4 regions of the Paenibacillus sp. FSL H7-0918 genome follow, and region 2 is predicted to be linked to each of the others. Evidence: riboswitches for the same ligand, from Rfam matches in the RefSeq annotation. Region 2 holds a riboswitch; each other region holds the start of a gene.

What was found. Region 2 has a riboswitch for cobalamin ahead of MHI15_RS29365 (anaerobic ribonucleoside triphosphate reductase). Riboswitches for the same ligand answer to the same signal wherever they lie in the genome.
Region 1: it holds a riboswitch for cobalamin, as region 2 does, so the genes downstream of both, MHI15_RS19085 (S-layer homology domain-containing protein) here and MHI15_RS29365 (anaerobic ribonucleoside triphosphate reductase) in region 2, are expected to answer to the same signal.
Region 3: it holds a riboswitch for cobalamin, as region 2 does, so the genes downstream of both, metE (5-methyltetrahydropteroyltriglutamate--homocysteine S-methyltransferase) here and MHI15_RS29365 (anaerobic ribonucleoside triphosphate reductase) in region 2, are expected to answer to the same signal.
Region 4: it holds a riboswitch for cobalamin, as region 2 does, so the genes downstream of both, MHI15_RS18415 (DUF4430 domain-containing protein) here and MHI15_RS29365 (anaerobic ribonucleoside triphosphate reductase) in region 2, are expected to answer to the same signal.

What each region holds. Positions count from the first base shown of each region.
Region 1 covers NZ_JBBOWJ010000002.1:1,159,908-1,167,348, forward strand. The annotation lists gene MHI15_RS19085 (S-layer homology domain-containing protein) at 1-3,887, opposite strand, end outside; cobalamin riboswitch at 4,051-4,251, opposite strand; gene MHI15_RS19090 (cellulase family glycosylhydrolase) at 4,593-6,314, shown strand; gene MHI15_RS19095 (transposase) at 6,384-6,677, opposite strand; gene MHI15_RS19100 (hypothetical protein) at 6,699-7,280, opposite strand.
Region 2 covers NZ_JBBOWJ010000006.1:138,766-146,206, reverse strand. The annotation lists gene MHI15_RS29405 (DUF3221 domain-containing protein) at 1-304, shown strand, start outside; gene MHI15_RS29400 (hypothetical protein) at 953-1,147, shown strand; gene MHI15_RS29395 (hypothetical protein) at 1,183-1,512, shown strand; gene MHI15_RS29390 (hypothetical protein) at 1,738-1,953, shown strand; gene MHI15_RS29385 (undecaprenyl-diphosphate phosphatase) at 2,229-3,032, opposite strand; gene MHI15_RS29380 (hypothetical protein) at 3,849-4,016, opposite strand; tRNA gene MHI15_RS29375 (tRNA-Thr) at 4,250-4,321, opposite strand; gene MHI15_RS29370 (MTH1187 family thiamine-binding protein) at 4,415-4,723, opposite strand; cobalamin riboswitch at 5,102-5,336, shown strand; gene MHI15_RS29365 (anaerobic ribonucleoside triphosphate reductase) at 5,580-7,441, shown strand, end outside.
Region 3 covers NZ_JBBOWJ010000001.1:1,087,499-1,094,939, reverse strand. The annotation lists gene MHI15_RS05120 (FtsX-like permease family protein) at 1-474, shown strand, start outside; gene MHI15_RS05115 (DedA family protein) at 492-1,115, shown strand; gene MHI15_RS05110 (undecaprenyl-diphosphate phosphatase) at 1,166-2,026, shown strand; cobalamin riboswitch at 2,126-2,331, shown strand; gene metE (5-methyltetrahydropteroyltriglutamate--homocysteine S-methyltransferase) at 2,487-4,790, shown strand; gene MHI15_RS05100 (DUF1540 domain-containing protein) at 4,937-5,089, opposite strand; gene MHI15_RS05095 (DUF4349 domain-containing protein) at 5,518-6,633, shown strand; gene msrA (peptide-methionine (S)-S-oxide reductase MsrA) at 6,731-7,441, opposite strand, start outside.
Region 4 covers NZ_JBBOWJ010000002.1:987,753-995,193, forward strand. The annotation lists gene MHI15_RS18410 (methyl-accepting chemotaxis protein) at 1,421-3,127, opposite strand; gene MHI15_RS18415 (DUF4430 domain-containing protein) at 3,330-5,894, opposite strand; cobalamin riboswitch at 6,065-6,267, opposite strand; gene MHI15_RS18420 (GAP1-N2 domain-containing protein) at 6,395-7,441, opposite strand, start outside.

The DNA of each region.
Region 1 (7,441 bases), on a different contig from region 2:
TAATAACTATCTGGAACCTTCACGCCTGAACGTGCCAGCCCGAACACTGTCCAGTCCCCGCCAACCGAGGAGATAACCGGGTTTGTTACTGTTTTTTGCAAAAAGGCAGCTGTGTTCTGAATATAAGAACTAACTGCTTTATTCTGAATAGTCGGACTAACCACTTTGTTCCCACTCTTATAATCATGGGTTCTAGTAGCTACAACAGCCGCCATTTCTCTAGTTACAAGCTCTTTAGGTTTAAATTGATTATCATCACCTAACATCAAACCAGTCGCAACAACGGTCTCTACATCTGCTTTGGCCCATGCCGATACGGTGTTGATATCTTTAATCGCTGTTCCTGGCTTCGTCGCCGGGATGGCCAATGCTCTGACGATAATTGCTGCCATCTGCTCACGAGTAATCTTGTCATTTGGCTTAAATTCATTATTAAAGCCTGTGATTAGACCTGCCTTATGCGCAGCATTCACATATGGATAGAACCAATCACCTAGAGCGACATCCTTATAGGTAATGCCTTTATCACTCTTAATATCAAGTTCTAATGCAGAAACGAGAATCTTAGTGAACTCCGCTCTTGTGATATAAGCTTTCGGATTCACCTGGCCATTATTACCTTGGATATATCCTTTTACTGTAGCTGTTTCAATCGCTGAATAGGCCCAGGAAGAGATCTTATCAGCATCTGTATACAGTTGTTTAATATCATTCGTGTTCTGGGTAGGATCCTTAGGAGTCACTGTTGGAGATGGACTCACATTTGGATCAACGCCGGCTTCCGGATTAGCTCCCCCACCAGGAGCAGGAGTAGCACCAGGCTTAGGCGTTGGGGTTGGAGTAGGGCTTGTAGTTGGTATCGGTGCATTTAGATCCACACCCAAATTCGTAGTATAACGCCACTGAATTCTGTCCCCGGAACTTAGGTCATATGAAGATGCTCCATAATTAGGATATTTCCCATTCACATTATACATCCATCCACTGCCGCTGCCATGGTCAAATTCCCCATCACCAGCTATGGATTCAACATATACACTTCCAAAGTCACTGTTCCAGGAATCTCTATAGTCGATACCGCGGCTATCCAGCACTCTTTTTAGTACAGACCACACTGTGTCACCAGATTGTAGCTCTACCTGTACAGATGGAACAACATATCCCTTATTAATCGTAAGCTTATCCACGGACAGGATTACATATGGTTTCGATGGAGTGGTTCCGCCACCATTGTTGCCACCATTGTTGCCGCCATTTCCTTCACCATTTCCGCTACCATTACCGTTACCACCGTCGCCGCCAGGTGTTTGTACTGCACTGGAAGCATACGCAATGTAGTCAGTGAAGTGATTGGTTTTTACAATTAAGTCATTTCCACTATCATAGGCATACTCAGACTTACCGCTTGCAAAACCTAAGTCATCACTTGCAAATTTTTGAATGGCATGAGGGGTGCCATTTTGAATATAAGCAGCTTCTTTTCCTTTAAGGTCCTTAAAGGTTAACGTAATAAATTGACTAAATTCTACTCTTGCACTACCACCCATGGAAAATGCTTGAAGAATGTTATCAAGCTTCTTGTCCCCAGGAATAATCTGATTCACACTATCTTTTAGTGCAGATTCTGCACCGGTTAAAGCTGAAATCAGTTCAATCGTTGAGGCATCCCCACTCGTAACTTTTGCACCCTTAGGAATGACTACAGATACGTTACCTTTTATGGCCTCTATCTGAGGAAGGTCGCTGTTACTTGGTAAATTGACACTAACCTTTGATTGATTTTCTTCTGAAATAGCTACTGTGATTTCTTTGTTGCTATCTCCAGCGCTGATCGGAACGATATAATCATTAGCGTCATTTGGGATTTCAACTTTCGGGTTCTCCCCAGAAGGTAACGGAAGTTCTTTCGGACCCTCTGGTTGCCCAGGCCCCGGTTCTTCTGGTTGTTCCAGTTGCACATCATTCATATCAAAGAGACGGTTGCTATGATTGATCAGACGATCATAGGACACAAGAGCATACGTACCTTGGTCCGTCGCCATATTGTCCACTTTGCCTGTGAGGATATGCTTAAATCCACCCTCAGGTGCAGCAAAGCTAAGTAATGCATCAATAAGCGAATTTCCACTTTTAACAAATCTAGCGTCAGTGTGCGGATCTACGCCTACACCAGTTAAGGCTACAATTACCTGCGAGATACTCTCGCTGCTAGTGCTTCCCCAGCTTGTAAATCCGCCTTGATTGTTTTGGTTATCGGACAGCCATTGGATGGCCCGATCCACGGCAGCTTTTACATCATCACGGGATGCATAATAAGGTGCAAGAGCTTGCATCGCCATCGCAGTCATATCGACATCGGCTTTGGTTACGCCTAATTCCCAGCCACCAGCTTCTGCTGTACCTTTTTTAACCTCTTTATCTAAAATGTACTGAACTAGTTTTTCTCTTGTGGTCTGTTCTGTAACTCCATCAACTACAGGGATCTCATAGTTATGGCTATCTAACGCGATCAGAGCAAAAATCGGACCATTATTGCCTTGCTTTTGGATATATTGATAATCAGCGAGTGCTTTTCTCAGATCATATCCCGCAACATTTGTGATATCTTTTCCGATAGAGGTAAGTCCTAGAATCGCTCTGGAATTCTCTGTGCTTTTATTGGCGTCGAGTTTTCCATCCTCTTTAATGATTGATGCTATTTTCGTAGCTACATTATTGTAATAGAGATCATAATAACCGTTAGGTACTGTATAGTTCGCCCGGGCCAGAGAAAGGATCGACCATTCTCCGCTGCCTGTTCCAAACGTTGGATTCTTTACAGTATTTAAAATATAAGCAAGGTTTTTATCTAACTGTTGTTTGACGGCAACTGAAGTTTCCAGTTTGTAAGTAACCTGATAAGTTACATTTGTTTTGTTTCCAGCTCCGTCAAGAGCCGTTACAGTAATTGCATTACTGCCTGAATTCAGAGTAGCTTTATACTCCCCATTTGCAGGTGATAAAGTAACTCCATTCAGCTTCACTTCTGGAGTAATGTCACTATATACATTGTCTGTGACAGCTACTTTGAAGCTTATTTCTTTATTGGATACTTCCTGTTTATCTTGTATGCCACTTACTGTAATAACAGGGGGTTCTATGTCTAATGCATTATTAAGACCGACAAGCGCATGATCTACACTTATTTGAGAGCTTGCCATGTTTTCGAGCACGGAATAGGCTTCATAAACTGCCGATTGCACTACTGGTCTGTCCAAAATAGTTTCTTTATTAGGGGCACTGTTAATCTCGGCGATTTCCGCAGTTAAAGCATCCTTATTGGCAAGTTGAACTGGGATTTCCCCCCAGCCGCCAAGATCAGAACCATAGCCATAAGTGGTGAACTGAGTTCGAATGATGTCACCGTCTTGAGGCTTATAATCGGTCATCCCAAACGGAGGAAACACATTATTTACTGCATACATCCAACCCGACATGGAGGTGTAGTCAAACTGACTTAACCACTCGGGGTCTGCTTTAGTGCTGACTGTATTCCCATCGGCTGAAATCATATCTAAAATATATTGTGGAATATTGACTTCGCTTCTGCCACTATCTTTAACTTCTGATAAATAAAAACCACTATCTATATTTCCTAAATATCTATAATTCCCATCACCTAGCGCACGTGTTATTAAAGATGCGCCATTATCGCCTTCATAAATCGGAACTTTAATAGGTTCCTTAATATACCCTTGGCCTAAGGTGAATTTCTCTACGGATACAGATACATACCCTTTAAGGGTAGAGCTTGCTCCATCTGCTTGAGCCGGGATTACACTTGTAGAGAATGTCGTAATAAATACAGCTACAATAAGTAACCACGCTAAAAACTTATTTTTCTTCATTTTTCCATAACCCTTCCCTTCATACCTATGATAAAAAACAGAATAAACTTTCTCATAACCACAAAAAAACCACTCAACATAAACGTCAAGAGGTTAAGATAGTGAACCACAGTAATAGCTGGCAAACACTATTCAAGCACCTCTCTATCGATCGTAGAGTTTGATGGTGTAACAGAAAAAGGCAGATATTCTGGCTCAAGTATCATCACCCTTGCTGCCTTCCCAGTTTCCCAGTGGCATTTTGCAAGGACTCCTCTTTCACAGCGGCGGGACCGCGCGGGATTCACACCCGCTTTCCATTTAACCAATCTATGATTGTACTTCCGCAACATTCATAGTTGGCACCTATTTCTAATTTTAAATTTTCATGCTTCATCATAACTAATATATATGCTTTTGTCATGTTATATTTCTTTTTTGTATAACGGGCAGCTAGAGATAATCCTATTGAATAACCAATTTCTATGAGTAGGGTTATTTAAATAATTTCTTTATCCAACTGTGGGGTAAATTAATTTAAATCACTAATTCTTATATGAATTTACCACAAATTAGTAAGGTACTCGCTAAGTGTATTCTATGTTAGGGTATATTCAGAAAGCGTTTACAAAATAAAACTGGAGGTGTTTGTGTTCATCTAACCACCGAGTACAGCGTCAAAGCCAGGTCCAAGCATCCTAAATTTATCTCACAAAGGAGAATTCAATGACTACGCGAATCCAGAAATCCTTCTTATCATTGACACTTGTCACCGCTCTTCTGCTCTCTCTGTTCTCATCCATGGCCGCAGCTGCAACTAAGGACGAGCAACAAGCTAAGGCAGCGCCAAAGAGTAAGATCCAATCCTATGTAGACGAAATGCAGCCCGGATGGAACCTTGGCAATACTTTAGATGCTACAGGTGAGGATGAAACCTCCTGGGGCAATCCACGTGTGACCCAAGATCTTATTAAAAAGATCGCCGCTCAAGGCTATAAAAGCATTCGGATTCCTGTGACCTGGGATACTCACATGGGTGCGGCACCAGACTATACCCTAGAAAAGGCCTACCTCGACCGTGTGGAAGAAGTTGTCGGCTGGGCACTGGACGCCAAGCTTTATGTCATGATTAATGTCCATCATGATTCCTGGCTATGGGTAAGCCATATGGAAGAAAAACACGATGAAACGCTGGCACGTTATAATGCAGCCTGGACTCAAATTGCCGATCGCTTCAAGGACAAATCCGATAAGCTGATGTTCGAGAGCATAAATGAGCCTCGGTTCACCGATGGTGGAAGCACAGACGAAGCAAAAATGGAGCAAATGCTTACTGAACTTAATAACTCTTTCTATCAAATCGTGCGGAAATCCGGTGGGAAAAACGACCTCCGCCCACTTGTATTACCTTCATTAGAGTCTTCACCTACGCAAACAAGAATGGATCATCTCTATAAGACGATTACGGCTCTGAACGATTCAAATATTATTGCGACCGTTCACTTCTATGGCTTCTGGCCGTTTAGTGTGAACATTGCCGGCTACACCACATTTGAAAAAGATACAAAAAATGATATCACTCAAACTTTTGATAACGTTTACAATACATTTGTAGCTAAAGGCATCCCTGTCATCGTCGGCGAATTTGGTTTATTAGGTTTCGATAAAGACACGGGTGTGATTGAACAGGGCGAGAAGCTTAAATTCTTCGAGTATCTGACTTATTATTTGAAAGAAAAGAAAATGACTTCCATGCTCTGGGATAACGGGCAGCATTTCAACCGTAAAACTTATAAGTGGTCTGATCCTGAACTCCACAATGTATTAATGTCTGGTCTGAAGGAGCGTTCCTCCAGCACCGAAAGCGATTTGGTCTACCTAAAAAAAGGTGCACAAATTAAAGATACCAAGGTTAAGCTAAACCTGAACGGCAATAAGCTAACCACCATTAGTGCCAACGGAAAGTATCTGACCAAAGGTAAAGATTACACCTTAAATGGTGAGGAGCTCACCCTCAAAGCCAGCCAACTCAAAAAGCTCACAGCTTCCCAAAAATATGGTGAAAATGCCGTGCTGACTCTGAAATTCAACAAGGGTGTTGCGTGGAGACTTAAGGTCATTGTGTATGACACAGCTAAATTAAGCGATGCAAAAGGCACGACTGAATCCTTTGCCATTCCGACCACCTTTAATGGTAACCAGCTTGCCACAATGGAAGCTGTGTATACCGCTGGTGGCAATGCAGGTCCGCAGGACTGGACTCCATTTAAGGAATTCGGCAATACCTTCTCACCTTCTTATAACACTAAAGAAATCAAGCTGCTTCCCGCGTTCTTTAAAGATGTTAAAGACGGCGAGGTTATCCTGAAGTTCCACTTCTGGAATGGGGATATCATCACCTACAAGATCACGAAGAGCGGAACAAACGTTGTAGGAAAGTCCTCTTAACCCCCCGTCCTGTTAACAACACAAATAGGGGTGTCCCTTCAGGGAACATCCCTATTTATGTTCTACCGATCACATATAAACCTCATCATACGAAATTATCATCAACCGATAAATTAAATATACGCCAAGATAGGCTCCGGTAATAAGAAACATTGGATTTAAAAATATCGCATGGATCGAGGTCATAAACACAGCATGATCTCTTAATATCTCGTAAATCGCCAAGGCGGAAATATTTCCAAAGATAATCGCACTTAAGACCGAAACAACATTAAAAACCATACGCCACTTTATCGATTTCCCCTGTAACATCAGCATAACAATGGGAACAAGAATACTACCAAGTACGATTAGAAATTTCATCCAGCTCACCTCGGTAAATTTTTAATCGTCCAATTCCACACTTTCGATTTGTCCATCTGCATTTACCGTCCACTCGATTTCAACGCCATTATTCAATCCGAGCTTGTCTTCATCTTCAATGACTATATGATCAGGAATCGTTAAGGTTTGCTCTTTACCGCCCTCCACTTGAACGGTAACCTGTTTACCCTTAACCGCAGTGATCCTTCCGTCATATTCAATCTGCTGCAAAACAATCTTTTGATTCGGATCTGTAATGGTGACCCGCTTGCCTCCGTCAGTTAGCAGCTCAACCTTTTTATGATAGTTATCTTTTAACGAAACCTCCTTGATAACTCTCTGAACGCTAACCCCCTCTGGAAGTTTCCCAGTATTTGAGCCGGGTGACGCAGATGTTAGAGGTTGTTCTGTTGCGTTATTCGTAGGTACAGGTGTAGTTGCTTCTGCAGAAGGTGCTGCGGTTTCTACTTGAGCTGTTGGAGTAGGCACTTGAGTCTCATCCGCTGCTTTAGTGCATCCACTTAGCAATACTGTACATGCACAAATACAACAAAGAATTGTAGCCCTGGTAAAACGTTGTGTTGTTCCTTTATTCGATATCATCTTTTACCCCCGCATTTTAATGTATTTTTTTCTCTATAGTGGACATAGTTTTACCTCTTATCTTCCTTTTATTCACCAGAATATGGCCATCTGAAAGCAACAGTTAGATAACAATTCATGAATATGTCAAAAAACCGCCCTGATTTAGATCAGTGGCGGTC
Region 2 (7,441 bases):
TTTTGTTTTTTTGTTATTAGTCACCGCCTGTAGTAAGAATGATGAAGTTTTGAAAGGAATTGTACACACAATAGATGTAGAAAATAAAAGAATTTTAGTAATTTCTGAATTAAAAGAAGAAGACTTGAACAAGGAATACAAGGAAATTCTCGAATCTAATGAGTACTCTCAAGCCATTTGGGTAAATAAAGTTGCACCTTCTAAATATAAAAAAGGAGATGAGATTAAAGTGTTTTTTGAAGTAAGTGATGATTCATTCCCTGCACAAGTTACCGCCAAAAAGATCACCAAAATCAAGAATTGAGCAAAAAGAATAGAATCTACTATAAAGAAGCGGCGTCTCCAAAGGGACGGCGCTTCTTTGTGTAGATTTAAGGAGAAATCAGAGTATATAATATGGAACATTATATACTCTCAACATCTCTGTTACGGGAATTCCTGAAGCAGAAATACCCTTCCGAACATATACTATGAATAATCTCTTCCGGACGAAACATTTACATAATCTGAATATAATAATTCTGGAACATTCTGTAAACAAAAAAAGCTCACCTACCGAAGCCAGTGGGCATAATCCCAAGCATTTGGGAATTTACTCTTTGTTGGAATTACTGAAACCTTACCATGTAACAACTATAGGAGCTTATAAAGTCCCTACAGTTGTTGGCAATGTACCTAATAACACGAAGGATCTACTTGAAGATACAGGATCAGCACAAACCCGCGAGACATGCATCGGCGGGTTTCGTATTTTTAAAATTCATCACAATTAATTAGTCCTAGGTCATCTACACCAATAAAACTCTCTTATTATAATATTCGACGTTTATTTATAAAAACTTACAAAACATCTCATTTTTCAAATCGATCTTATAGCTCATATACATCATTAACCATTAAATTTACTATTATCCATGTAAGTAAACACTTCATATGTGAGGATTATCAAAGTATGAAAAAACTAATCGTAGTTTTATCAATCGCTTTATTGACTACCGCAATTGCTCCTTTCGCATCAGCAAATCAATCAAATTCAAGTGTACTATCTCCACAACAAGTAAGCCTTCAACAAGATGCAACAGACAACTATACTCATAATGGTTTCCCAATTAATTCTCCCTGTTCAAAAAGCATCTCAATCTGGTGAAATACTAATAACATTCAGTAGATTGGAGGTTTACCATGACAGAAATTGATGAGAGAAAATGGGGGCAGCAGGATCCTATCAAAGAACCACAAGATCGTTATGAACAGTTTTTAAAAGTTGTATCACTAACCTTTGTGAGTGTCACATTCACTATTATTTTCACTGAGATAAAAATGGGCAACTTTCCCCTTAAGCTCATTTTCTTTGTTATTGGACAATTCCTCATTTATGGATATGTGATGAAGAATCTGTCCAAGACCTCAGAAAAATTCAAAAATTCCTGCAAGAAATTAAAAATAAAGCTACCCATTCTCTACATTTTATATTTCTTGTTTCTCTTCTATATTGGGCAACCATATTTATAAAATTACTCTGTGCAAAAAAGTGACCCCACCAACTTCCGGCAGGGTCTAGATCTATATTATAAGGGGGTTATGTAATTACTATAATCCTCTTAGCTTAAATAAGTATGAAGCCCGTCTAAAGATTTGCTGAATTTTTATTATTTTTATCGAAACCGATCAAACAAGGTAACGTATCAATCTTAATTTCCAAATTACTATATATACAAAATGAAGGTGTGTATAAAGATGAAAATATTCAGTCTATTGCTTGTAGCATTGTCTTCCATTGGAGTAGTTGCCACATTCGGATTTTCAACATTCAGCTTAATCACAGGAATTATAGGAGGGCTTATTGCAGCATTTGCAATTTCAGGCTACTTGCAGTCTGTCAGACGTGATTACCCAAATGAGAGCTATGAGAACAAACATGTTAAGTATCAGTCGAACTATAATACTTGGTAAGCAAAATCCCCACCTTAAACTGGTGGGGATTTTCATATTCCCAAACACTTGTATAATCACTTTGTGATATTAATGGTAGAAGAAACAAACGAGGGATAATGGCTAGCTGTAGAAGTGCTTACACCGAAAATTCATTCCTTAGTTCATAGACTACTTGAGCTTTGTCTTGTTTGGTGATTTCCCCTTGTTTTAACCTCTAGTTAAATCTGTGCAGGATATGATGTATAGCCTTTTTAAAAGCTTCTTTCCCATGATGTTCATATTGACTAATCCAATTACTGTATGACAATTAAATAGAAGAGAGCTGCTAAAACAAACCGGTATAGAGCAAACCACTCCAATCGAAGTCTCTTAATCAGTTTGATGAACGTCACTACTGCAATCATTGCCACAAGAAAGGATGTCGCAAAGCCAATTAACATTAGAAGCAAATCGTCAGAACTCAGCAAATCACGACTATCGTACAAATCCAACAAGCTTGCACCAAACATAACAGGCACAGAAATAAGGAATGTAAAATCTGCAGCGGCTTTTTGGCTAGTGCCAAGCAACAGGCCACCTGAAATCGTCGAACCTGATCTCGAAAATCCCGGCCATAACGCCAAGCATTGAAACAGACCAATTCCGAAAGCCTGTTTATAATTAATCCCATCGATAGTATCAGCGGTTTCAGTCCGCCTATTCCGCGCTGCAATGATCATCAACACGCCACCAACAACTAGACCTATCAAAACAGGGGTTGGGCCAAATAATTGGCTTTTTATTGTGTCCTTGAAGAGAAGATATAGGGTTAATGCTGGTAACATAGCCAAAATCATATGAATGACATTTAATCCTTTGCTTTTGGAAAAATCCATTCTAATCATATTAACCCCAATCTCCAAATACCTTTTCCAATAAAGAATTAAAACTGCCATCACTGCACCCAACTGAATAACAATTTTAAAAGTTATTGCAGCATCTCCCTCAAAGCTAAGCAAATCGCCTGCTAGAATAAGATGTCCAGTAGATGATACTGGTAAAAATTCAGTTAAGCCCTCTATTATGCCAAGTATTATTGCTTTAATTACATCAGTCATCAGTGCATTGTCCCCTTTCGGAAATAAAATCATTTAATTTCCAGTATAAGGGAGACAAGTAAACTTCCCCATCGATTAACCTAACAATATTCAATTCAGAATGACATAATTGTCACATTGCTCATTATTCCAGTCTTAAGTAACTCCTTTATTAAACTATCCTTTCCCGTTAGCATAACAACAGTATCAAACATTAAATTCAACCTGTATCAATAAAAAATCCGTTAACCTTCTGAACTTGCTGCCCGTTATTTGGATAATCAATTTCAGAGCATGCAGCAGATATGAACACCGAAACGTAACTTCCATTTGATCATTCTGCAGCCGCGTGCGTGGAGCCTCAATGACCATCATGATTCCAAAGCGCTGAGAAACCACACAGAACCGCCACCCCGACCAAGAATTGGGGGTCCTTTTTTTGGCAAAACACAAAATATTAAGTATAATGTTATTGTCGAAACGCTAAGGCGTCTGTACAGGATGGCTACCTGGCACTGATGATGGCAGGCCAAGCGCTTTATAAAGTTTTCTTTATGTGTATTTATACTTTAGGAGCGTGGTTATCTATGAAAATTAATATTACCGCACATTTTAACATTGATATTACTTTATCTCTTCATCTGTTAGCCGTAGCCAGTCTTGCTTATGAACTCAGTTCACTGACGAGCTCGTGAAATTCGAGCGAAAAGTATCTGTACTAAGACACCTTGTGGTGTCTTTTTTATTTTTATAGTAATTACCATCTAACCGATCTGCCCCCGCAAGAGAAAAGCAGCTTATGCTGCACCTCCGCCACATCCTTCATTCTGATTGCTGTCAGCTTGCGACACGCCTTCCATCTGCTCGACAGTGACCACTAGTCATACCGTTTTCATTACCGATTTCGCGCCATGTCTTATCTTCCTTGATACGTTTCTCCAGAAGAACAGGGAACAGCAGGGGCTGTCCATCATATTCGACTTCAGGAAAGATTAGGCCATTCATCAATAAATATCACTCTGGATACTTATTCACATGTTCTCCCCAATCTGCAGGAAGCGGTGCCCCGATGTATCGGAGATTCTATTCTAGGAACCCGAAAAGAAGTGGAGAAAATTGACGAGACACCCACTTTAATCGACTAAAGGTTAGAAGAATGTTAGAAGTTGATGCTTGTACAAAAAAAAGGCGCAGTTCCAAAAACCCGGGAACACGCGCCACTATCGACTTTGTAAGGATGCTGGTGAAGGGAATTGAACCCCCGGCCTACGCATTACGAGTGCGTTGCTCTACCCCTGAGCTACACCAGCTTAACGCTGTTTTTCTGTCAAACAAAAAATATTATACAACTTTCAGCCAGAAACGCAAGCCTATTTCTCCCTGTTTTCCGCCCTCCTAAACTGCTAATCCACCTGTAGCTTACGCTCCACAGACTCTAACTTTCCACGGCTAGTAGAGGGTTTATCGCGGCGGTCGTCTATTTTAAGTGAAGTAGAGACACGTTCTGCACCTGCGGCAAAAGGAGACTCATGCAAAGCTTCTACCGCGGCAAAAATGCGTTGCAGAGGCCCTTCGATGATCGTACCCATAGACGTAAGTTCATAAGTAATCCCTTCTACTGTCTTCAGCACCCGCTGCATATCCGCAACATAGCTGCTAAGACTGGTACTGCCTGTTCCAATTGGAATAACTGTAACTTCAGCGATAGGCATGAGAATACCTCCTCGAAATTTTATAGTAGCTGTCTCCTTCCATTGTAACAATTCCACCGCTCTGTCACAAACTAAGCAAGATTATCCTCCCTTATCTCTTCTATTTCTTCTGATTACTCCAAAATATGACTTTGGGCTAAGAGTATTTTCTCATGAGCAAATTCTAGGGTCATCTGCACTATATTTATGGACTCTTTGTGGCATCTTTTCGGACAATTTATGAATCATTTCGCATCTCCCTGTGGATCAATTGTGGATTACTTATGGACAGCCTGTGGATCATTTGTGGAGTACTTTTGAAGAACCCGCTCCCCGCGCGGGTTTTCTAAAAAACTGTTTACAAACACAACATCTTGGGTTATTTTTATCTAACGACAACAAAATATAGTGGAGACAGGCGCTTTGATCCTTAACCGGATTTAGAGCTTAATAGGGAAGCGCGGTGAGAATCCGCTGCGGTCCCGCCACTGTAACCGGATGGCCTTCTTAAGCTTCTGGGAAGCTTGAGAATCCACATCTCCCGGCAAATGCCACTGAGGGTTAGGAACACCCTTGGGAAGGCGCCGAGAGATCCCACGGAAGCCAGGAGACCTACCTGTTTCGACGACACCAACTATTGATGCCTGCGAGGAACAGGGATGGTGTCCGCATGCGGTCATCTACGTAGAGACCTCTGCAAATATCCGTGTGGATATTTACATAACGCATCGGGCATTTTCTGCCATCCTCGGGTAGGGGATGCTTTTTTTTATGTAATCTGAACAAATATACGACTGCTTATAGCAGTCCAACTTCTTATGGATATATGGATTTGATGATAGATGTTTTTCTTTTATACTGAGAGGAGAGCTGTACAATGACGTTGTTGGAGAGACAATTTAATGGAGTAGAAAATGCACGGGAAGTTCTTTTAGAAGAGCTCATTGATTTAGGCCGGGATATTATCGACAGTCGGGATATGGACCTATTGCGCGAGAATGCCAATTTGAATGGAGAGAGTTTCTCCGGTAAAATGAGCAAGTTCGGCAGTGAATATTCAAAATGGTACGCCCGCAATTTTACGATGCCGCCACAGCTAGTGCAGGCTATTGATGACAATGTCGTCTATGTGCATGATCTGGATCAATACGCGATTGGAACGACGAACTGTATTTTTATCCCGTTTGATAAACTTCTCCGTGAAGGTTTCAATACCGGCAACGGCAGCGTTCGTCCTCCGAACTCAATAATGACAGCTATGTCTCTGGTAGCGATTATTTTCCAATCCCAGCAAAATGCTCAATATGGTGGTGTATCCGCCAATAAACTCGATTACGATCTGGCACCTTATGTAACCAAATCCTTCGCCAAGCTGTTCCGCAAGGGTCTGGATTATTTTGAAGAAGGACAAGCTGACGAATCTTTGGGCGAGATTACGATGAGCCGGACCGATCTGGCGGAGTCATATCCAAGAGCGTTCCGTTTTGCACTAAAGGAAACCGAAATCGAAACCCTGCAAGCGGCTGAAAGTATGGTACATAATCTGAATACCATGTCCAGCCGATCCGGTGGACAAATACCGTTTACCAGCATCAACTACGGTACTTGTACTTCACCAGAAGGTCAGCTTGTGATCAGTTCTCTGCTAACCGCAACTATGAACGGACTTGGCAGCGGAGAAACACCAGTGTTCCCGATTCAAATCTTCAAATGCAAGCAAGGAATCAATCAACAGCAAGGCGATCCTAACTATGAACTGTTCCTAAAAGCAGCTGAATGTTCTGCGCGCAGACTATATCCAAACTTCGCTAATCTGGACGCTCCGCTCAACTTGCAGTATTATGATTCAAGTGATCCTGATACGGAGTTCGCTACAATGGGCTGCCGAACCCGAGTGCTCGGTGACCGTTTTGGGCGTAATCATTGCTCTGGGAAGGGCAACCTTTCCTTTAATACACTAAATCTGGTTCGGCTAGGTCTGGCACACGGCACAGTAACAGGCAGACGTACCGTCGCAGACGAAGCTGGCTTCTATGAAGATCTAAATCATTATATGGATATTGCGCTGGAAGGACTTCTCCATCGCTTCCACATCCAAACCGCACAAAAAGCTAAAGCTTCCGATTTCATGATGCGAGAAGGCGTTTGGGAAGGCGGCGAACATCTTGCACCCGATGACACTGTAGGCGATCTGCTGAAGCATGGCAGTCTGTCTCTTGGCTTCATCGGTATGGCGGAATGTATGAAAGCTATGTACGGCAAACACCATGGCGAGGATATGGAAGTTCATGCCAAGGCGCTGGCTATCGTGCGTCATATGCGGGACTATTGCGATCGGAAAAGTGAGGAACTGGATCTTAACATCACCCTGTTCGCTACTCCAGCAGAAGGTTTGTCCGGTAAATTCACCAAAGTTGACCGCAAGGTACTGGGTTCCATTCCGGGCGTAACCGACCGTGAATATTATACGAACTCTTTTCACATCCCTGTATACTTCGATCTGGGTGCTGCTCAGAAGATCAGCTTGGAAGCTCCTTTCCATGAATACTGCAATGCCGGGGCTATTTCTTATGTCGAATTAAACGGCAATGCCCGCAACAACCCATCGGCTTTTATCAAAATCATTAAATATGCGCTCGAACAACAGGTCAGTTATTTCAGCATTAACCATCCGATTGACCGCTGCTCCAGCTGTGGATACGAAGGCGTAATTGGGACAAACTGTCCTTCCTGCAACGC
Region 3 (7,441 bases), on a different contig from region 2:
GCTGCTGATCTTGCCCATAAAGGCAAACAGTCCTATGAAAGTGATTCTCCGTATGCGATTGTGATCAGCGGCACGCTGTTTGAGCTTCAGAAAACATTGTATAACACAATGCTTTTTGCTTCCTTGCTGGTGGGTACTGTCTTTTTTATCGCGGCAGGCAGCTTTCTTTACTTCCGGTTATATACCGATCTTGATCATGATCGCAATCAATATTCCACTTTGTCCAAGATGGGACTTACGGATAAAGAACTCAATCGAATAGTTACGATTCAGCTGTCTTTGTTGTTTTTTGTGCCGGTCGGAATAGCTATTTTACACAGTGTGTTTGCCTTTATTGCGCTTCAACGGTTGTTCTACTTATCTATCGCAACGGAGACAGGCGCGGTGTTACTCGGATATTTGGCTGTTCAAGGACTATACTTCTTTTTTATTCGCAGCCGCTATTTACGCAACCTGAAGAAGAACTTGATATGAGAAATGGGGGTAACAAGATGCAAGCATGGATTACAGATTTTATGGAGCAGTTTGGTTACTTCGGTATTTTTCTGATGCTGGCCTTTGAAAATATATTTCCACCAATTCCTTCAGAAGTGATCCTGCCCTTTGGAGGATTTATGACGACTACGACGAGCTTGACGATCCCTGGTGTAATCATTGCTGCCACGGCTGGTTCACTACTGGGTGCAGTAATTCTCTATTATATTGGCCGATTATTGGATGTGAGCCGGTTAGAGAAACTGGTTGAACGCTGGGGTAGCCTAATTAGGGTCAGTAAAAAAGATATCCACAAGGCTGACGCCTGGTTTGATAAATATGGCTACTGGACTGTATTGTTTTGTCGGATGGTTCCGCTGGTCCGCAGTCTGATTTCGATTCCGGCGGGAATGTCGGGCATGAAATTTGGAGTATTTATGATCTTCACAACGATTGGCACATTGGGATGGAATTTGCTGCTTGTGCTTATTGGCGCGGTATTGGGCGAATCCTGGGAAGACATTGCCGTGTACATGGATGTGTACTCCAATGTAGTCTATGTACTAATTGCTGGCGGATTAGTTATTCTTGGGTTTCTGTACTTCCGCAAACGCAGCCGGAGAATGAACACTGAGGGCTAAGCGGGTAGTGGACTGATAATAGAAATGACTATTAAAAAGGAGGGAAACAAATGGAGCTATTAACGATTATTAAAGCCATTATTTTGGGGCTTGTTGAAGGTTTAACCGAATTTGCTCCAGTATCCTCCACGGGTCATATGATTATTGTTGATGATATGTGGCTGAAATCACAGGAGTTATTTGGACAATATACAGCAAATACCTTCAAAGTAGTTATTCAACTGGGTTCAATATTAGCGGTTGTTGTGATCTTTAGAAATCGGTTCATTGATTTGTTAGGCTTAAAGCGTTTCAGCCGTAAGCAGTTGGATCCTGTAACAGAGGAGCTACAGCAGTTGGAGCAGGGCGGGCATCTCAAGCTGACTCAGGTTCTGGTAGGGTTAGTGCCTGCAGGTGTGTTAGGTGTTCTGTTTAATGATTATATTGATGAGCATTTATTCTCTACCTCAACAGTGTTAATTGGTCTAGTGATTGGGGCTATATTAATGATTATTGCCGATCTGTTTGGGCCGAAGAAGATCAGAACTGAGAGTGTAGATCAGATTACATACAAACAGGCACTTGGTGTAGGTCTTGTACAGTGTTTTTCGTTATGGCCTGGATTTTCACGCTCGGGCTCGACGATTTCTGGTGGAGTACTCCTCGGGATGAGCCATCGTGCCGCTGCTGATTTTACGTTTATTATGGCAGTACCCATCATGGCAGGTGCCAGTCTGTTGTCACTGATGAAAAACTGGCAATATTTCACCATGGACGCGTTGCCGTTTTTTATTGCAGGCTTTATTAGTGCCTTCCTATTTGCGCTGTTATCGATGCGTTTCTTCTTAAAACTGATCAATCGTATCAAGCTCTTACCGTTTGCTATATACCGTATAATTCTTGCTGCTGTAGTATATTTCGTATTTTTCTAAGTCCGTTATAAGGAATCGATATAACAGAAGCCCCAGTAATCTATTGCAGATTGCTGGGGCTTTCACGTATGATGACATCAGATTAAGACACTCAAATGATGAATGATATCGGAGACAGGTGCTGACCGGAAAATAGTAATTCGGTAGGCTTAATAGGGAAATTCGGTTCGAAGCCGATGCGGTCCCGCCACTGTAACGGAAGAATCTCGAGCAACAGAGGTCACTGGCAATTTACTACTGCTGGGAAGACTGCTCAAGATGTTGACGCCGCTAGCCAGGAGACCTGCCTGTTTCAACAGCACTGCTTCACCTACGGAAGATAGGGAGGTGTTAGACGTTAACCATGGGTATATCATGGGCGTCTTTCCCTTTGACTTTTTTAGGGAAGGGCGCTCTTTTTTATAGGAAAGCAAGTAGCTTTGGAGTTTGAAATAAGAGATGGAAGAGGGAGTGTATCGAGATGACGAATAAAGTAAAAGTAAGTAATCTTGGATATCCGAGAATCGGAAAGAACCGCGAGTGGAAAAAGACACTGGAAGCCTACTGGCAGGGGAAAATAAATGAAGAGCAATTCCGCTCCGAAATGGCAGCAATTCAGCTGCAGCATTTGAAGACCCAGCAAGAGGCAGGAATTGAGCTTATTCCGGTGAATGATTTTACTTTTTATGACCATGTGTTGGATACGGCTGTTATGTTTGGAATTGTACCTCCACGGTACACGTATGATGGCGGCGACATCGGGCTTGATCTTTATTTTGCAATGGCCCGTGGTAATACTGAGGCTACTGCCTGTGAGATGACCAAATGGTTCAATACGAACTATCACTATATCGTTCCAGAGATCGGCACACAAACACCACGCCTGACTGAAAATAAACCTCTAGCGGCTTATCGTTTTGCTAAATCGCAGGCAGGGATTGAAGGTAAACCGGTACTTTTAGGTCTGTATACCTTCCTTAAGCTGTCCAAAGGTTACGCAGCGGCAGATATCGCCAAGATTGCTGCACGTTTTGTTCCAGTCTATGTTCAACTGCTACAGGAACTGAAGCAAGAAGGGGTAAGCTGGGTACAAATCGATGAGCCAGCGATTGTTACAGGCATAAGTAAAGAAGAATTAACACTGCTTAACTCGATATACACAGAAATTGCCGGCTCCGTGCCGGGCTTGAATATTATTTTACAGACGTATTTCGAAGCTGCTGAACCGTTGGAGGCACTGCTAGAGTTGCCTGTTCAAGGCTTGGGTCTTGACTTTGTGCACGATGGTGGAGCGAATCTGGCTTCTATCGAACGTCTTGGCTGGCCGAAGGACAAATGGCTGGGTGCCGGAATTATTGATGGACGGAACATCTGGCGTTCCGATTTAGACGCTAAGCTGCAACTGGTAGAAAAGCTCAGCGTTCATGTGCCGCTTGATCGTCTTATTCTTCAGCCTTCTTGCAGTCTGCTGCATGTCCCAGTCACCGTTCAAGGTGAGGTGAAGCAGAAGGCGACAGTTAAGAATGCGTTAGCTTTTGCCGATGAGAAGCTTGCAGAGCTTAGTTTGCTCGGAGCAGCCCTCGCAGATAAAGGAGAAGCTTCTAAAGCAGCGCTGGCCGCTAGTCGTGAAGCTATTGCAGCATTCCGCGCACTACCTGAGCGTGGCCGTAAGGATGTGGCGGAGCAAGTGCTTGCACTTGCAGCTTTGCCGGACCAACGCAGTTTGCCTTTTGCTGAACGCTTAAAGGTGCAGCAAGAGAAATGGCAGCTTCCACTTCTGCCAACCACTACAATTGGTAGCTTCCCGCAGACAGTAGAAGTGCGTCAGGCGAGATTGAAATGGCGTAAAGGGGTCTGGAATCAGGAGCGTTATGATGGATTTGTTCGTGAGCAGATCGCGGATGCAATTACCTTCCAAGAAAAGCTAGGTCTGGATGTTCTGGTCCACGGTGAGTTCGAGCGTACAGATATGGTGGAGTTTTTCGGAGAAAAGCTGGATGGATACTTGTTTACTAGTAATGGCTGGGTTCAATCCTACGGTTCCCGTTGCGTTAAGCCACCGGTGATCTACGCGGATGTTGCATTTATACAGCCTATGACTGTTAAAGAAAGTGTCTATGCACAATCGTTGACGAAGCTTCCGGTTAAAGGAATGTTGACGGGTCCTGTAACTATCCTCAATTGGTCATTTGTACGTGATGATCTCAGCCGGGAAGAGGTAGCCAATCAAATTGCTCTTGCCCTTCGCCATGAAGTAAAAGCGTTGGAAGATGCAGGCATCGAAATGATTCAAGTGGATGAGCCGGCTATACGTGAAGGACTTCCGCTTAAGGCAGAAGACCGTGAGCATTACCTGAACTGGGCAGTGAAGTCGTTCCGCGTTGCTACGAACCATGTGAAGGCTACGACACAAATTCATACGCATATGTGCTATAGCGAATTCAATGACATGATCGATTCCATATCGGCTATGGATGCTGATGTAATCTCCATTGAGACTTCACGTAGCCATGGGGAGCTGATTATCAGCTTTGAGGAGCAGGCCTATGATAAAGGAATCGGTCTTGGAGTGTATGACATCCATAGCCCGCGGGTTCCGGCTGTAGAAGAAATGACGGCGAATATCGATCGTGCGCTGCGGGTGCTGGACCCTGAACAGTTCTGGATTAATCCGGATTGCGGTCTGAAAACACGTGGCTGGCAGGAGACAGAGGATGCACTACGTAACATGGTAAGCGCTGCTGCTATTGCGAGGGAAAAGTCAGGGGTTATTGCATCAAAATAGACATAAATAAATTAGAGCCAGGGTAATTTACCCTGGCTTTTTAGTTCACTTATTTTTTTATAATCAGCTACTTGATAATAATTCTCAATCTTGTTAGAATGAAAAAGAAAAAGAAGGAACCGTGGAGGGTCCCTTCAGGCATTTACTTATTTACTTTCGAAAGTTTTGCAATCTGTTTCTTCTGCGCGTTTTGGTTCTTGGGAGCTGTGGAAAGCTACGAAGATCGATTCAGCGCTGCATTTGTTCTCTTCTGCCCAGTGGGTGCAGGAGTTAACTTCACAAACTACGTCTTTTGCCATGAGGGTTCACCTCCCCTTATAGTAATTGATAGTATCATTCAATGAACGGCTCTGTTCAGCAAGGTGGAGCTTGTCTCAACAAAGCCGTGTCACGCCCTCATTCATTATGAATAGAGGGTATTTGGCTTTTTTTACTAGGTTAGACGTGGTAATTGTACCAAATAATGAGTTTGTAAGCAAATAAGTTCTTTAACTTTCGGGTCACCTTCCCACATCAAAAATATGTCCAATAAGAGCCGCAGAAATGCGGCTTTTTGTGTATTCAACAAGAAAAACCAAAAGAAATTTACCGAAATTCCATATTCCAGTGCAACCTTCCAAGTTTTGGGGCGTTATAGAAATGAGAGACGGAAGAGATCTGTACAGAACATGACATTCCGTAACGTTACAATGCTAGGGATAACCACTACACTTTTGGAGGAATGAGAATGCGCAAATGGGGTCTGCATTACTTATGTTTATTAATTCTTGCGGTGGTATTGGCAGGTTGTGGCTCGGGTGATAACAATTCGGCGGCAGACAAATTAGCTGGTGACGGCGGAAATACGAGTAATTCTGCTGCAGCAACCACTGAGCAATCTTCGAAAGCTACATTAGCGGATAAGAGCACCTCAGCAGAAGCTGAGACAGCAGCGGGAGGCAACGAAGCCCCAGTTGAAAAAGGTTTGACATCAGAGAACACGGATCAAGGGAACGCGGGATTCACGGGCAGTGATGTCGTGGAAGGATTGAACAAGAAGCTAATCTATCATGCCAATCTGACTATGGAAGTAGAAGATTACGGTAAAGCTCAGACTGAAATCCGCAACATGGTAACGATGGCTAAAGGATATATTATAGAGTTTAACGAAAACATGTCGCAATATGAGCAAGGAGGGACGTTTATCCTTAAGGTGCCTGCCTCCGGGTTCTCTCCTTTTCTGAATAATTTGGAAAAAGTAAAACACGAATCGCTACAACGCAGTATTCAAGGTCAGGATGTCTCGGAGGAGTATGTTGATCTGGAGTCGCGTCTAAAGGCAAAGCAGTTAATGGAAGCTCAATACACAGAGTTTATGAAAAAAGCAACGAAATCAAGTGATCTGGTCGCCTTTGCAAACGAGCTTGGTTCGATTCAAGAAACGATTGAGCAGATCAAAGGCAGAATGCGATATATAGATCAGAACGTATCTTTTTCAACGGTAGAGCTTAGAGTGTACCAGACGGATGAGAGCTTAGCCGTGAAGGAAAAGGCAGAGCAAGGTCCATTGCTAGAACGGGCATCGGATGCTTTAAAAGGAAGCCTGAACGCACTATCTGTTATGTTTCAGTGGATTTTTGTAATTCTTGCAGGTGCATTGCCGATTCTAATCGGTGCGGGCATTATTTTAGTCATCGTTTGGTTTGCCCGCAAAAATATCCGTGCACGACGGGAGCAGCAGACCCAGCGGATACGGCAGGAAAATCGGGAACTGAACAAGGCGGTACTCCCTGGACCAGCAGAGCCAAAGGTGACAACCTCAATAAAGGATAAGAAAGCTAACGAGGACGAGAATAAAGAATAAGCTCCTATGAATTAAAAAGCCTCCAATTCATGGTATACCGTGAATTGGAGGCTTTTCTTTTCTGTAAGACAGTACAGTATTTCGCTTTTATCGAAGATTAGGCAGGCTGGAAGATTACACGATACTCGCCATAGCCCTCTTTCTCCAGATCCTCTTTTGGTATAAAGCGCAGTGCCGCTGAATTAATGCAGTAGCGCAGGCCGTTTTCCCCTGGACCATCGTCGAAGACATGACCTAGATGGGAATCTGCTACTTTGCTGCGCACTTCTGTGCGAACCATCAAATGGCTGAGGTCCGTCTTTTCCTTCACGGCGTAATCGCGAATCGGACGTGTAAAGCTGGGCCAGCCACAACCGGAATCGTATTTATCCTGCGAACTGAATAATGCTTCACCAGATACGATATCTACATAAATGCCTTCTCCGTGGTGATCCCAAAAATCATTTCGGAAAGGTGACTCTGTAGCGCTATTCTGAGTGACTTCATATTGAAGTGGCGTCAGACGTTCTTTCAAGCTTAGTTTGTCTTCTTTATGTGTCCAGTGGGTTTCGATAAAATCCTCTCGTCCGGAACCCTTACGGTAACGTTTGTAGTGGCCCGGGTTCTTACGATGGTAGCCCTGATGATATTCTTCGGCAGGATAGAAGGTTGCTGCCGGGAGGATCGGGGTAACAATCGGGCTAGCGAATCGGCCGCTTTCTTGCAAAGCTGCCTTGGAAGCCTCTGCTTGTTGCTTCTGCTCTTCAGAATGGGTGAAGATAGCCGTTCCGTAAGAGGTGCCGCGATCATGGAATTGTCCACCCGCGTC
Region 4 (7,441 bases), on a different contig from region 2:
TTTGAAAAAATCAAGAGGGAATCCCAACAGCTGTGAACTAGCTGTTGGGATTCCCTCTTTTTTCAGGTCTTGAACTAAACACTAATTTTTGTTTAATCCGATCACATTCATGCTCCCGAGTTTTTCTATCGGACCCAGATGACCTTAATTGCTGGATTTGCCTCTATTTCGGGTGCTATCGGACCACATAGCCGCTATTGATGCAAAAAACACCCGTTATCAGTATTTTCCACACCAATAGCTGCACTGGTGTCCGAAACTTCGCTCCAATGGCGATAAATGGGCAAATAGCGGCTACTGAGTCCTAAACTTCGCTCCAATGGCGACAAATATGCGAATAGCGGCTACTGTGTAGTCCGAAACTCCACTCCCAAGCCACAAAATGAGCGAAGGGCGCCTGCTGTGTCCGCCAAACCAGTTGGGATGAGTATGAACTCACGCTATCGGACCCACATGACCTTAATTGCTGGATTTAGCTATATTTCGGATGCTATCAGACCTCATAGCCGCTATTGGCGCAAAAAACACCAGTTATAAGCGTTTTCCACACCAATAGCTGCACTGGGGTCCGAAACTTCGCTCCAATGGAGATAAATATAGAAATAGCGGCGGCTGTGTCCTAAACTCCACTCTCAAGCCACTAAATGAGCGAATGGCATCTGCTGTGTCCGCCAAACCAGTGGGGATGAGTAAGAGCCCATGCTATCGGACCCAGATGACCTTAATTGCTGGATTTGCCTCTGTTTCGGGTGTTATCGGACCACATAGCCGCTATTGGTACAAAAAACACCAGTTATCAGTGTTTTCCACACCAATAGCTGCACTGGAGTCCGAAACTTCGCTCCAATGGCGATAGATATGTAAATAGCGGCGGCTGAGTCCGATAGCCTTTGGGGATGATCATGAGCCCATGCATCGGATTCAGATGACATTAAACTGGGGAATATCAAGTAGATAGTGTGTTTAAAAAACTAGAGAACAGCCGGGGACAATAGGGTTACGGGGTACGGGGTACGGGGTACGGGGTACGGGGTACGGGTTACGGGTTACAGGTTACGAGGTATGAGCATACCGATCATCTCCAAGGTTTTTATTGTTTCCACGCCTCCGTCTTACCACTAGTGTCGCTGGAGATCACATAGCATATGTTTGCCCGCAACCTGCTGGGACCAGCCTACGTCTATACGCTCCTGAGCTACTGCTACTGAGATCAACTTACATCTCTCCCCCCTTGACCTGCTGAGACCAACTTACATCTCTCCCCCCTGACCTACTGAGACCAGCTTACATCCCTCCCCCTTGACCAACTGAGATCAGTTGGCTCGCACTTGCTCCCAATCTGCTATAACCACAAACAGCAGAGCAGCGATCTCCGTTACTGGAGAACCGCTGCTCTGCTGTTTTAATATTATTATGAAGTCTATAGTTTGAAGCTGGACAATGTCTTTTGCAGATCTTCTGCGAGCACCGCTAAATACTGAGCTGAAGCCGACATTTCCTCCATTGCGGATAGTTGCTCCTGACTCGCTGCACTTGTGTCCTGAACACCTTCTGCACCTTTACTAGATATAACGTTGACCTGTTCCATAGCTGCTGCCACACCTTGTGATTCCATGGCGACATGAGCAACCGCTTCTCTAATCTCCCCTGTCTGTAAGGTAGCTTCTTTAATGGAAGTCTGAATCTCATGAAAAGCTTGAGATACCAGATGACTTTGAACTACGCCATTGGTGACTAGCTCAGTACCCAAAGCCATGGATTCTACTGCGCTTTCGGTTTGCTTTTGGATATGTGTAATAATATCTGTAACCCGCAAAGAACTATTTCTAGTTGCTTCCGCCAGATTACGAATTTCTCCAGCAACTACAGCAAATCCCCGTCCATGCTCACCAGCCCGTGCTGCTTCTATAGAAGCATTGAGCGCAAGCAGATTCGTCTGTGTAGCAATACCGTTAATCGTTGTAATAATTGTATTAATCTCTTGTGACAATGTCCCTAGATTAGAAACAATCTCCTGACTCTGAGTTACACTGAGGTCAATTTCCTTCATCTGCACAATGATTTGGTCTACAGCCTCTACTCCACGATCCGATGAACCGGAAACTACTCCCATTAGATCCGACATTTCATAGCTGCTGCCCTCTACGGCTGCAATATCATTGGTCATTGCTTTTATAGAACGTGTTGTACTGTTAATGCTCTCTGTCTGCTCATCAAATCCCGCAGCAATCTCTCCAGAAGATACAGCGATCATTTGTGAAGCCAATGAGGTCTGCTCAGCACTAGCGCTCATCTCTTCCGATGAAGCTGACAGCAGTTCTGCACTCTCTGCAATGCCTTGCATCATCTTCCGCAAGCCCTGCAGCATATTGTTAAATGAACTGTTAATTTGGCCGATCTCATCCTTGGCGGTGTACGTTGCTACCACGGTCAAATCTCCATCTTCTGCCCGCTTCATTAGTCCTTGCAGTTCTTTAAGCGGTTTTGTTATCAGTCGAATGATTGCAATACTAATCACGATACAAATCACCCAAGCGAACGTAATCATTAAGGTATTGTTTACCCGCATGCTTTTAGCGGTTGCCATGGAACCTGAATTGTGTTCATCAGCATCTTTAAGCAAAGAATCACTAATTCCTTTAAGCAGGTTGATCATTTTTTCACGGGATTCGTTAAATTCGCCTGAAAATACTTTATAGGCCTCTTGATTATGATTACTATCAGCAATCTTTATAATGTTATCCCGCTGTGCACGATAATCTGGCAAAAAGGACTCATACTCTTTGATTTTACTTACAATAGCAAGATCATTATACTGAATCGCTTTCACCTTGTTCATAAGTTCATTATTATCTTGAACCTTCACTTGGATACTCTCAGAAAGTTCTTTGTTTTTGCTGGCATCAACGCTAATCAAACGCTCCAAAAGATAGGATTCAATAGCCCTATTATTCGTACGCATCTGCCCTACGTAAGAAACAGGCAATAAATTTTCATTATATGTCTCATTTGTCTTTTCGGCCATTTTGTTCATTGTGATGATGCCTATGCCCCCTACAGCATTCACCATAATTACTGCGAATACCAAAAGCAGCCCTATTTTGTATTTCACTTTCAAATTTTTCATCTACACTCCGCCTTCACATTATCTTATGATCTATCTATTTTTATCGGTCGGAAGGGCTAAGAGTTTGATGATTTTTAAAATATTGTGTCGAATAAAAGTATATATTGTCATAAAACGACTTTCCTCAAATAAAAAAGGGCGGGCACCCGATCCGCTATTACTCCGAATCCATGTGTGCCCGCCTAATCAAACTTCCTCTTCCTTATTCTCCAGAGGTATAGTACCAGTACAAAGTATCACCGTTCTGCAAAATATAACTGTCTGCACTGATGCTTGGATCCGCATCCCGGTTCGTTTTATACTTCCATCCGCTGCTTGGGCCTCCATCAAATTCAGCCAACCCGTCAATAGATTTCACGTAGATGCTTCCAGCGTTGCCGGATGATACTACCTTAGTCCCTAATTGACTGACTAGTAAGCTATAAGCCGTTTCGCCCTCTTTTAGAGCTACTGTTGTACTGGCTAGGATGGTTCCTTTCCGGCTATCTCCAATCACTGAGAGGGTAGCGGTAGCTTTTGCTGGAGCAATAACAGACGATCCGACAGTCAGAGACTGAGTATAACGCGCTACGCTCGGTACGCTATCTTTAGCATAACCGGTAACAGTTATTGTATAGCTATTTGCTGGGAGACCCCCATCAACAACAGCCACACCTTGTTCATTCGTGATTACCTTCTTATCACCAACCGAAACCTGCACACCTGCAGCTGGTGAGGTAACCGGATCAGAAGTTAAGCTTTCCTGATTCCACACCCACTTTTTCTGTGAAACCTTTACAGTAAAAGCTTCATTAGCTTTTGGCTGTGATGGGGTAAGCACCACAGCATCTACAACCTGTGTATTTTCTCCTGCATAATAGACAAGTACACGATCGGATTCCTGTAGTTCGAACGCATCCATACCCACACTTGGATATATCCACTCCCCGCCGCGTGATACCACGAAGCTCCACCATCCGTCGTAAGTACCTTGCGAAACTCCATGGATACCTGATACAAAGTTGCCATAAGACGATTTGGTGATATCTACTTTAAAATCATCGGTAGACCCTAGTTGTTGCAACGCTTCAAGGGCATTGGAGGCTTTCAAAGTCCCCTCACTAATCAACCCTTCCGGGCCTTCAACGGTTAGCGAAGCTGTTACATTCTTAGAAATCACTTTTAGAGCTTTTGTATATTTAGCAATCGTTGGGGCTTTGCCTTCACGGTAGCCAGTTACAGTCAGTGTATAGTCACCTGCGGGCATATTTCCTGAGAATACGGCCTCACCTTTAGCATTCGTCGTTACCGTCTGAGCTCCAATTTGGACCTGAACACCCGCAGCTTTTGCAGTTACAGGAGAGGAAGTGTTCGTAGCAGCGTCCCATTTCCACGTCTTACTAGTTACAGTGACGGTAAAGGAATCGCCCTCTTTAAGATTTGCTTTGGAAAGCGTAACGGAATCCACAAGCTTAGTGTCATCTCCGGCATAATAAACCAGTACCTGATCTGAATCTTTAAGTACAAAATCACTCATGCCTACATCGGGATTAATCCATTTTCCGTCACGTGATACAACATACATCCATCCGTCATAACCACCAAAGCTTCCAGCAGCAATACTTCCGATGCCAGTCACATAACTGCCCGAAGGATTCGTGATCGGCAAGTTCGTTTGAAGCGCCAGCTTCTCTAACGCTCCAAGTGCGTTGCCAGCATAGGCGTACCCTTGTGCCAACGTGGCCTGTGGTCCCTCAATCGTTACTGGAGCGTAGATGAGTGAGCTCTGAATGGAGGATTTGGAAAAATCGTATAGCTTACTGTTGCTTCCTTTATATAGCAAATTATAGGCAACCAGCGCCTGAAGCCCTTGCTCTGTCGCCAGAATATTACTGCTTCCACCACGGCTATGGGTGAAGCTACCATCAGCTAGACGATAGCTAAGCAGGTTCTCCATTAGATCCACTTTGTTTTTGGTGTATTCTAATCCACTAGGATCAACTCCGAAGGAGGTGAGTCCAAGGATTGCTTGTGCGCTACTTTCAGCACTGTCACCGTAACCCCCATGGCTATCTTGAGCTGCAGATAACCAAGCTACGGCTTGTAGCCCTGCTAAGTAGGCTTCGGGATTATTTTTATGTGCCGCCAGAGCCGTCAAGGTTATCGCTGTCATATCAGGCTCACTTGCGCCTGAGGTTAGTGCAAAGCCCCCATCCGGATTCTGTTTGGAGAGAATCTCCGTAAGGAGCTTATCCGCCGTCCATTTCGCGTCACTTGGGATATTATATTTACCAGAATCCAGCGCAAGTAAAGCATATACCGGATTATTAAGCGTCTGTTCACTGAGCTTGCTATTATTATAAATTTTCTCAATCAGATTATAGCCAGGAGTCGTTCCGTTACCAGCAAAGCTAGTAGGATCTGCACCAATCGCTCTCACTGCGAGCACGATTCGAGCATAATCGGTTACATTGGTGAAATCGCCAGCTGCATCCTTTACTTTTTTCTCAAGCTCTGAAAGGTAACTAGCCGGCAGCTTGTACCCTGCTTGCGCTAATCCAATGGCTTGCCAATCCGATTGCACGCCACCTTTCAAGAGATATTCTGCAGCCGCATAAGTCGCATCCGCAACATTAATCCGCTCCGCGGCAGTTGCCTCCAGACCGGCGCCAGCGCCCGCTTCTGCAAATATTTGTCCCGCCGGAGCAAGAGATGTTCCTAGAATTGAAATGACCATGAATAAGGCCAGCCCAAGTGCTACAAACTTGGAAGACATGATTTTCTTCATTGTTTAACCTCTTTCTGTATAAGAATGGGTACTGCCGGGAATAAGACGCATAACATAAAGACCGCCCCTTTGGAGGGCGGTCAGGGAAGATTACAAATTGAGGCTGCGGCGCTTGCTTCCTGCCAACAGTCCATCTGTATATGTTCCACATTCTTACCCCACGAAGAATAGAAACGCTCACGAAAAAGGCAGGTCTCCTGGCTAATGCTTCATCGCTGTTCTTCACCTTCCCACCCTACCTTCGGGGCAGTGGCTTATAGAAGAAACGCTCCGCACATACAGTGGCGGGACCGCGCCGGACTCTTGCACCGGACTTCCCTTTTAAGCAGACGACTAGATTGATTTAGTCTGCACCTTTTCCAGTATGTAGTATCTTATTTTGACATCCATAATCATATCTATTAATACATAGCATGTCTATAGAAAAGCTTAGTATGGGCAGCAAAAAAATGAACAGCAATACGCCACCTTCCGGTGGGTATTGCTGTTCAGAAAGCTTGTTATTCTGCTGTTCCTTCCGGACTTGCAGTCGGGGAGGGTTCAGCACTTGAATCAGAAGCTGGTGGAATATTAGGATCGGGATCTACGATCAATGTAAATCTTCCGGCTTTGATCATACTTTTCTCTAGAATTGTCGCTCCAGGCTCCAATGTAACCTCAACCTGATAGGAAGGTTGTTCACCTTCAGTCACAGCTGTTGCGGAAGGCAACCCAGTGCTGTCCTCAGTATTAGAGGAAGGCGTAGGAGACGGAGATGCATCAGCTACAGCATTAGTAGCATCTGCACCTTCTGCTGTTCCTCCAGTAGTGCCAGCGGCATCTGACTCGTCAGCAGCGTTTCCCTCATCCGTCCCATCCGTTGACGGCACTGGACAAGTCCCATTTGTAGCAGCGACCTTAAAGCTTTTATCTATCTCTGTAGACGAAGACATTAAACTAATCTCAGTCGGTTGAAACTGCACACAGTCATCTGCACTTGCGAAGGTGAACACCAATATGCTGCTCCCCTTATCTCCTTCGACGCTCTGATCCTTCAAGTATACTGAAGCTGGAGGCAGTATATTGCCTGCACTCTGAACAGGGGTCGGCTCAGGGCTTGTCCCCGGCAGAGCCGTCTTCGTATCATCCGGACGCAGCATACTGAATACGATAATTGCAATAATCACCAGAATACCCGTAATGGAGCCGGAGATTAAGAGTCGAAATCGGCTGCGGCTGATCCAGCGCGCCAGCGGGGAAGCCAGTTGGGAGCGGGCTTCATTGTACACATTTTGCAGAGCAGGCCGAGCTGCCGCGACATAGTTCTTTCGGAATTCCCGATTCTTGAACGCTTCACGATCACTGCTCAGGAAATACTTCAGAATCGCCTTACGGTAACCCGGTTGCAGCTTTTTATTCGAAACCGTAAATAAAGGATTGCCTTGCGACCAAGCAAAAAACCGATAGATGATTTCTTTGTCGGAACCGGCTTTACGCTTTAACAGCTCCAGAAGCGCATCGTAATCCAGCGGACCCCCTTCACGCTGAGTTGTATAGTAAAAGGCTAG